3 regions of the Aeribacillus sp. FSL K6-1121 genome follow, and region 2 is predicted to be linked to each of the others. Evidence: predicted binding sites of a transcription regulator. Region 2 holds the regulator's gene; each other region holds the start of a gene.
The links. Region 2 encodes CtsR, which represses protease genes until heat stress. Its sites were predicted from a motif close to ATGGTCAATAAAGGTCAAACA; they were not measured.
Positions count from the first base shown of each region.

Region 1: a site for CtsR is predicted at 1,134-1,154, ahead of clpB (ATP-dependent chaperone ClpB). Genes of this name have one in related genera too.
Region 3: a site for CtsR is predicted at 1,584-1,604, ahead of NSQ61_RS08605 (ATP-dependent Clp protease ATP-binding subunit). Genes of this name have one in related genera too.

Region 1 is NZ_JBBOPS010000001.1:2,101,472-2,104,756, forward strand. It holds gene clpB (ATP-dependent chaperone ClpB) at 1-1,119, opposite strand, end outside; gene NSQ61_RS10240 (YjzC family protein) at 1,229-1,408, opposite strand; gene argF (ornithine carbamoyltransferase) at 1,767-2,687, opposite strand; gene NSQ61_RS10250 (carbamoyl phosphate synthase large subunit) at 2,684-3,285, opposite strand, start outside.
Region 2 is NZ_JBBOPS010000001.1:3,114,136-3,117,420, forward strand. It holds gene NSQ61_RS15215 (protein arginine kinase) at 1-583, opposite strand, end outside; gene NSQ61_RS15220 (UvrB/UvrC motif-containing protein) at 585-1,133, opposite strand; gene NSQ61_RS15225 (CtsR family transcriptional regulator) at 1,148-1,609, opposite strand; gene NSQ61_RS15230 (MgtC/SapB family protein) at 1,851-2,525, opposite strand.
Region 3 is NZ_JBBOPS010000001.1:1,756,762-1,760,046, forward strand. It holds gene NSQ61_RS08595 (metallophosphoesterase family protein) at 1-411, opposite strand, end outside; gene NSQ61_RS08600 (YkvI family membrane protein) at 444-1,478, opposite strand; gene NSQ61_RS08605 (ATP-dependent Clp protease ATP-binding subunit) at 1,722-3,285, shown strand, end outside.

The DNA of each region.
Region 1 (3,285 bases), 1.0 Mb from region 2:
CGCCGAATCATGAATTTTGACTCCATGATGGATTTCAAACCGTTCTTTTAGTCCTCGTAAAATAGAAATCGTGTCTTCCACAGACGGTTCGCTCACAAGCACCTGTTGAAAACGCCGCTCAAGCGCCGGATCTTTTTCAATATACTTGCGATGTTCATCAAGTGTCGTTGCTCCTATGCAGTGCAGCTCACCTCTCGCAAGCATCGGCTTTAACATGTTGCCGGCATCCATCGCTCCTTCTGTTTTGCCGGCCCCGACTATTGTGTGCAATTCATCAATAAATAAAATAATCCGTCCATCGCTCTTTTTAATTTCTTGCAAAACAGCTTTTAATCTTTCTTCAAATTCTCCGCGAAACTTGGCTCCCGCAATGAGCGAGCTCATATCTAAAGCAAATATTGTTTTATCTTTTAATCCCTCCGGTACATCTTTTCGTACAATCCGATGGGCTAATCCTTCCACGATCGCTGTTTTTCCAACCCCTGGTTCACCGATTAACACCGGGTTGTTTTTCGTTTTTCTTGATAAAATTCGGATCACGCGCCGAATTTCTTGATCACGGCCAATGACAGGGTCAATTTTTCCTTCTTTCACCTCTTTAACTAAATCACGGCCGTATTTCTCCAATACTTCATAAGTGCTTTCTGGATTAGGTGATGTCACCCGAGCATTCCCCCTTATTTCCTTTAACACTTTCAATATGGCAGCTTTTGTTAAGTGATATTGCTGAAAAAGCTCTCTCACTTCTTTTGAGCTCGATTCGGAAAATGCCAATATAATATGTTCAACTGATAAATAATCATCTTGAAAATCTTTCCTTATTTCGTCCGCTTTTGCAAAAGCTTCTGAAAGAGTACGGGAAATATAAATACTTACCTCACCGTTTCCGTGAACAGATATTTTCGGCTTTTTTTGTAAATACTCGTTGATCGCTGACTCAATTTGTTGTACAGGACATTTAAGTTTTTCTAAAATTCTTGGAAAAATCCCGTCAGACTGCCGCAGAAAAGCAAGTAAAATATGAAATTCATCCACTTCTTGATGTTCATGTTCTTTTGCGATTTTTTGAGCTTCTACCAGACCTTTTTGCAGCTTCTCCGTGAATTGATTTACATCCATACCGAAACGCCCCTATTTTGACTTTTTTTGACCTTTAATTTTATTATAACTTCTTTATAAATCAAGTAAAGCCATTCGTTTTCCGAATGGCTTAGCGTTGTTCGAAATATTACGGCTTGCGCTTATAGGTCCAAACCCGATTATGGTTGGATGTTTCGGGGAATCGATCTCCTGCTTTGAGTTCAACCTTTTTGGGATCGACCACCATCGATCCGGTCTCGCCGACTTCGATGTAGATTCCGTTGTTAGGTGCTTTTTGACCAGGCCTGAATTGACGATTTTGACCCATGAATCATCCCTCCTTGGACATTATTGTTGGCTATCAGAAGATTTTTCATGTATAGACAGAAACACCTTTGATAATTTTCATTATGTGATGTACTTCGAAACTTTACTCAACGCCCAAAATCGAACTCACTTCATATGGCATCCTTCTGAAAAAATCGTTTAAGCGTTCAAGCACCGAATGCTGGATCAAAAGCTCTTTTTACTGTTTCTGCGAGAATCATTATTTACAATTATTCCTAAAATCGTCTCACCTGTCGTTCTTTTTTGTCTGGATATATATGCAGTAGAGTAAAACCTTTCGCCCCGGTTTCAAAAGAAAAAAGCAGGAGATCATCCTGCTTTATCAACGAAAGATCTTGTTAAGCCATAATTTCTTTTAAAATTGCTTTTTGCGCATGAAGGCGGTTTTCGGCCTGCAAAAATACCGCTGATTGGCTTCCGTCCATCACTTCATCTGTCACTTCCAAACCGCGCGCAGCCGGCAGGCAGTGAAGGAAGCTTGCATCTCGTTTTGCTTTTGCCAGCAAGGATTGATTTACTTGAAACGGTTTAAATGCTTTCATTCTTGCTTCTGTTTCTTCTTCCTGTCCCATGCTGACCCAAACGTCCGTATAAATAATATCAGCATCCTGAACCGCTTCGTCTGGATTATGAATTAATTCGACTTTCCCGCCCGTTTCGCCAGCAATTTCTTTCGCCTGTTTCAAAATGCTTTCATTTGGCTCATAGCCTTCTGGGGCTGCGATCGTAAAATGAGCGCCAACTTTTGCGCAGCCAACCATAAGGGAGTGGGCGACATTGTTGCCGTCGCCAACATAAACGACTTTTACGCCTGAAAATTTGCCTTTCAGCTCATAAATTGTCAATAAATCAGCTAACGCTTGGCAAGGATGGTACAAGTCGCACAAACCATTGATGACAGGGACAGTTGCATATTCGGCAAGCTCTTTGACCCGATTATGGTCAGTTGTGCGGAGAAGAATGGCATCCACATATCGCGACAATACTCTCGCTGTATCAGCGATTGTCTCACCGCGCCCGAGCTGAAGCTCTTTTGAAGAAAGAGCAAGCGCATGTCCCCCTAATTGCAGCATTCCTACTTCAAAGGAGACACGAGTTCGAGTGGATGATTTTTCGAAAATCATCGCCAGCGTTTTCCCATGAAGGACGTTTGATAGCGGGTTTTGCTTTAATTTCAATGCTTCCTCGAGCAAATATTGAATTTCTTCTGATGTAAAATCAAGCAGCTTTAAAACGTTACGACCTTTAAGTGTACTCATAAACTCATTTCGACTCCTTTATCTGACAGTTCATGTAAAGAAATAGGCGTGTATTTGCTAACTGTTAGTGCACTTAAAAATGCCTGAAATGATGCTTCTTCCGTCAATACCATAATTCCCCGTTCAAGCGCTTTTTGTCGTCTTGCCTTTGCCTGATCGCTTTCTTCCGGATTATAATAAAGCACCGCTTCTTTTTTCTCAAGCCAGCTTTCAAAATTATCCGTTACCGGTTTTATATAATCGAGTACATCATCTTTCTTATCTCCATCCACAAAAATACCGTCCGAATGAATTGGAAATAAATGATCGAATACCTTCCGCATCGCTTCCTCCACAGATTTGCCGACACACATTCCTTCGCCCGTCGATTTCATTTCCGGACCTAGTTTCATATCGACATCTGAATGGGCGTGCGTTGAAAATACCGGATATTTAATAGCCACATATTCATGGGCTGCTATTTGAGGATGTAAGTCAGTTAACATTTTTCCGGTTAAAATGGTTGTCGCAAGATCTACTAACGGCACTCCGGCAACTTTGCTGACGATCGGCACAGTCCGGCTCGCACGCGGATTCACTTCCAGCACATAAACGTCCT
Region 2 (3,285 bases):
GGTTAATCTGCTGTGTTAAGACAAGTCCTGGAAGGTGCATCATCACGGAAGCCCGCAAGCCGGTACCGACATTTGTTGGACAGCTAGTTAAGTAGCCCCTATGTTCATCAAATGCATAATCTACTTTTTCCTCAATCCAATCGTCAAGATTCATTGCCATTTTCAACGCTTCTTTTAGCTGAAGGCCCGGGAACAAACATTGAATTCTAATATGATCCTCCTCGTTTATCATGATGCTCACTTCTTCGTTTTCAGATAAAAGGCACCCTCCAAGTGCTGATTCTTCCATTAAATAAGGACTAATCAAATGCTTCTCTACAAGTACGCGTTTTTGAATAGGCTGAAGTTCATTCATTTTCAGCAGCACGAATGTCCCTAAACCGTCAAACACTCTTTGTGAAAATGATTCTTCAAGCGTATTTAAAATAGCCAAGGCTTCTTCATTCGACATAATGGTAGGGAAGCTGATATTTTCTATATTTCGCGCCAATCTGACTCGGCTGCTCAGCACAATATCGGAATCAGGTCCTTCTTGATTCATCCAAGGGCTCATGGCTGAACGAATAAATTTTTGAAAGGACATGTCATACTCCCCTTTCGTTCCGTCCATTTATCTTCGCTTCAATGGACCGAATTTCATCCCGAACTTGAGCTGCTCTTTCGAATTCCTCTTTCGCAATTAATTCTTGCAGTTCCTGTTTAAGCATTTTCAGGCGCTTTTTCAAATGAATACTTCCACCGGTCCGTTTCGGTACTTTACCGCCGTGAGTTGTATTCCCGCCATGAACACGTTTTAAAATCGGGGTAATTTGGTGATAAAACGTTTTGTAACAATGGGAGCACCCGAATTTACCAATTTTCGTAAATTGATCAAACGTCATATTACATTTCTCACATTGAATGACCTGATTTTTCTTGAAAACATTTTGCCCTTGGCTGCTAATGGCGCTGTCCATATTTAATAATCCGGACAATAAGTTGTTTATAGAAAAGCCTGGATTCATATTGAATATGAATACATCACTTTTTTCCTGTGCACATTTTTCACATATATGCACTTCAGTTTTTTCGCCGTTTATGATTTTTGTAAAGTGGAAAGTAGCGGGCCTTTCATGACATTCTTGACAAATCATCGTCCATCACATCCTCACTTGTATTTTAACGAGGTGAGCATCGCCTTCATCATCCTTGCCCTCAATTCGTCTCGATCAGGCAAATCAATATATAAAACAGACCGATCAATTACGCTCAACATAATTTTCGCTTCTCTTTCTGAAATAACCTCTTCATCAGCCAATCTCAAAATAATATCCTCCGCCGACGATTGTGACAGCCTTTTACCAATGGCATTTAAAATTTGATTGATCAGCTGGATACGGTCATTGATTCGAATTTTCATAATTCGGATATAACCGCCTCCACCCCTTTTGCTTTCGACAATGTAACCCCGTTCAATTGTAAAACGAGTGTTGATCACGTAATTGATTTGCGATGGAACACATTGAAATTTATCCGCAATTTCACTTCTTTTAATTTCAACAATTTCTTTTCCGCTTGAATCTAATACATGCTTTAAATATTGCTCGATAATATCAGATATATTCCGCACCTCGAAAAACACCTCCTTCAACTTTTTGATTGGAATTGCAAAACGCTCAAGAAATGTGCAATATCCTTGAGGGATAGGAGGCAAGATGTTTACGTAATGCTTATTTCCTAAACGATAACAACTAGTCACTTGACTTTGACTATATTTGACCTTAATTATAATATAAATTTTTTTTTGTGTCATTTCAACAAAAAAGCTCACTAATAATATTGCCATTTACAATATGGAAAAAACCCGCTCTTTAAAAAACTTTTTTAACTTCTTGAAATTTCAATAATTCGTTTATGATTTCAGGCATTTCATCTTTTGGAAGGCCAATTTCAAGTAAATATGAACGCTTCGCATGTTTAGTTTCTTTTGGCTTTGACAATGTAAAATGAATTTTATAAACAGAAATATTTAATTGTTCAAGTTTCCGAGTAAATTCCACCAAATCATCTTCTGGAAGATTAACTTGTATCCATTTTTTGCTTGACTTCTCAGCAAAAAAAGCCTCCACCTTATTGAGAAAGATCAAACTCAACAATACAATCAAGGTAGAAAAAATCGCCAACGGATACATTCCTGCCCCAACAACAAGGCCAAGTCCTGCAACAACCCAAATCGAGGCTGCCGTCGTTAATCCTCTTACCGTAACCCCTCTCACTAATATCGTTCCAGCACCTAAAAAACCAATGCCGCTAATGACATAAGAAGGAATTCTTGCTGGGTCAAAACGAATATTTTCATAACGATCCATATATTCTTCAAAGCCATAAAGAGACAGCAGCATCATCATGCAGGAGCCGACACCAACTAACAAATGCGTGCGAAAGCCTGCTGGATGCCGTTTAAATTCTCGTTCAAGGCCAATAAATCCACTTAAAATGACTGCTAAAACAATGCGAATCAACATAATTTGCCATTCCTCAGGCATTATCATTCCTCCTTACCATCCAAATGACTTTTTCTGTTTTGGCCATATATGAATTTTGAAATGATACAGTATTATACTTTCCCATTATATGCGATGAACAGTGCTCAATATTCAATTGTTCTTGAGTATGAGACTAAGAATGATATGAAACAAAAAAGCACTTTTAGAGCTGGCTTTAAAATCAAACGAAGCTTTCACTGCTCATATGCTTCAAGAATGGAACAGTTTATGTTTCTGAAGTAACGATCAATTAATTATACTCCGATTGAAGGTTTTAAAGAAAGCGAGCTTGATTGCAATAGATGCGGAGGATCTTCAGAAGAAGCGAGCTCTTAGTTGTTCGTAAATTTGTCGTTTTTGTTCGTTCTGTTTTAAGCTGTTTTGTTTGTTATATATTTCCATTTACAAGAGGATAAAAGAGGCTTGAGCTTCTCAAACCGCATTGCAGCGAATAATCGTTTCGTCCATACTTTTTTACATGGATAAGCAAATCTCGCCTCAATCGCTTTTCTCAGATTAATTAAAACGGTTTGCATCATTCAAATCAATTAAAGATGTTTTTGTAACAGCAAAAATATCCATTTCGGCTTTCGACAATTTTCTCGAAAAATTGGCTTTTAGACTGTCATTTCTTAATTTTTCATTTTATGATCATAACGGAAAGTATTGCAACGGAAAAACATCACAAAAAGCTAAAAAAGAGGCCGATTCCTCCACCGCCTTCGCTATACACGAGAGGCGGCGGTCATATCGGCAATAA
Region 3 (3,285 bases), 1.4 Mb from region 2:
GTTTTCAAACATGGACAATCTTTTTTCAATCGAATCCCAAGGCTGTACCCTTATCCAGACGCTAAAAGGGGATGCATGAAAAAGCCGCAGCCGGCGGCCGCTCATATAAAAATCAATGGAAAACGGGAGGCTACGCAAATATTCTATGTCTTCTTGCGACAACTGATTTTGATGCCAGCGAACGACATCGTTTACATCTTCCCTTGTAATCAGCTCGTCCCAGTTTCCTTTTAAAACAAAATCGCAGGAGCTGCGGACGATATCGATCGCTTCTTTTGATTCAGGTCCTTTTCCGACAAGATCCCCTAAACAAAAAATTCGATCTACATTTCGCAAGCTTATATCTTTCAATACAGACGACAACGCTGGAATATTCCCATGTATATCAGAAATGACCGCGATTTTATCCAAATAAACTCCTCCTTCATTTCCCTACTATTTTATCATGATTTGTTATCGTCTGGAATTTTTTTGAACATTAATAATATGAAAAAGGCAATGCTCATATACCCGAACAGCGGATAAAGTGTGGAAATGAGCTTTCCGTATCCTATCAGGCTGACTAAATAACATAATAATAGGATGAAAATGACACCAGCGATTTTTGCCAAAGGCTTTTCCGATGATAATTGCCGTTCCAAACCATACAGATTGCCGATCAACGATGAAAATATTTCTCCAAAAATAACAAGGATGTATATGTAATAAAAGCCTGAAAACAGCTGCTTGACAATTTCAGCCATTGGGATTTCAAAAAGCCCGGCGTCCGGCAAATGCAGAAGGGAGAAATAGCTGGAAAATAAAATGAAGCTTAATCCGAGACCGCCTACAACTCCGCCCAATTTAATGGCGCTTTCATCCTTTATTGCGTTTGCGAGCGGAACAAGTACAGCCTGAGCAAGAGAGAGATTAAAAGAAACATATAAAAAGCTTGATTTGACTGGTTGAAACACTCCATCCAACGACAAATCGATAAAATCACCCCTTATGATGGCTTCAATGGAGATGATCAGGCTAAACAAAATAAAAAGCGGAACAACCAATAGATTGACGGAAGACAGCCCTTTGACTCCAAACGAAATCACAGCAATGGAAAGCACAATCGTAAAAAAAATTCCAAATTGCTTTGAAAGCGACAGTTGCTCTTCAAAAATCGCCCCCGCCCCCGACAGCATGACCGATGTGATGCCAATCAGCATCATAAACATCAAGCCGTTGACTACATAAGCTGACAACGTCCCAAACAAAAATTGGTTCAACTGCAAATACGAAGATGCATTAATGCGTCTTCCGATCAACATCATTTTCGTTCCCAGCCAAACAAATAAAACGGCAGAACAAATAATTCCAACAATTCCTCCAGCGCCGTATTTTGAAAAAAACTCAACGATCTCTTTTCCCGTTGCAAACCCTGCACCGATGACAGTGCCGATATAGACAGAAGCTATTTGAAGTGCCAATACCCATTTATTGCTCATGTTTCACCCACCTTACTTTATCAACAATATATGGACAAGAAGGGAAAAAAAGACGAAAAAAATTTATAAAAAAGACTTGAAAGTCAAAAAAGGTCAAAGTATAATAAAGTCAGAAAAGGTCAAACAGTGAATCTAACTATTGAATGATTGAGATTGTCTCTTTGATTCCAAAAGGTCAAAGAAAGTCAAAGAAGTTTCTTCTTTTAGTCAAAGTTAATCAAAGTCAAAAAGGAGGAATGCTATATGTTGTGTGAAAATTGCCAAACAAGAAAAGCCAATGTTTTATTAAATGTACAAATCAATCACAACAAACAAGAAATGCGTCTCTGTCAAGAATGCTATCAACAATATAAACAAAAAATCCCAAGTGGTTTTTACGGATTCAGCGGTTTCGATGAATTATTTCAATCATTTATGCCAAACTCTTTTGAGAGCTTTGACCAAGCTGTTCAAGCACAACCGAAATCAGGGGGCGGAAAACAGAACGGCTTCCTCGATCAATTCGGCCGAAATTTAACGGATGCTGCAAAAGCTGGGTTGATTGATCCTGTCATCGGCCGCGATGATGAGGTAAGACGAGTGATTGAAATTTTAAATCGACGCAATAAAAATAACCCGGTTTTAATCGGAGAACCAGGCGTAGGGAAAACAGCTATTGTGGAAGGACTAGCCTTAAAAATTTCTCAAGGAGACGTTCCGCAAAAACTAAAAAATAAAGAAGTTTATTTGCTGGATGTTTCATCACTTGTCGCCAACACGGGAATTCGCGGACAATTTGAACAGCGGATGAAGCAGCTAATTCAAGAATTGCAAGCCCGGAAAAACATCATCCTGTTTATCGATGAAATTCATCTATTAGTCGGCGCCGGTTCTGCGGAAGGTTCTATGGATGCCGGCAACATATTAAAGCCAGCGCTCGCCCGCGGTGAGCTTCAAGTTGTCGGAGCAACAACTCTAAAAGAATACCGGCAAATCGAAAAAGATGCAGCCCTTGAACGACGCTTCCAGCCGGTTATTGTGAAAGAACCTTCCATTGAAGAAGCGATCAGCATTTTAAAAGGAATTCAAGAAAAATATGAACAATACCATCAAGTCAAATATTCAGAAGATGCGATTAAAGCTTGCGTCACACTATCTCATCGATATATTCAAGACCGCTTTTTGCCTGACAAAGCCATCGATTTAATGGATGAAGCTGGTTCAAGATTAAACTTAAAAGCCGAGCCGGCTAATGAAGCAGACATCCACGAGCGGCTTAAACAAATTGCCCATGAAAAAGAAAAAGCGCTAAAGGAAGAACGATACGAACTTGCAGCTAAGCTTCGCGACGAAGAAGCTGCCCTTGAAAAGCAGCTTGAACAAGGAAAGGACAAACAGCAAGCAATCGTTCAAGTAGAAGACATTCAAAAAATCATCGAAGAAAAAACCGGCATACCAGTCGGCAAGCTGCAAGAGGATGAGCAAGCAAAAATGAAACATTTAGAAGAAAACTTGGCGAAAAAAATTATCGGCCAAGAGGATGCTGTCCGGAAAGTGGCAAAAGCCATTCGCCGCAGCCGCGCTGGATTGAAAGCAAAAAACCGACCAATCGGATCCTTCCTGTTCGTCGGCCCGACTGGCGTTGGAAAAACGGAATTGTCGAAAACATTAGCTTTGGAGCTGTTCGGTTCAAAAGATGCCATGATTCGCTTGGATATGAGTGAATATATGGAAAAACATTCTGTTTCAAAATTAATCGGCTCGCCTCCAGGCTATGTCGGACATGAAGAAGCAGGACAATTAACGGAAAAGGTTCGTCGCAACCCTT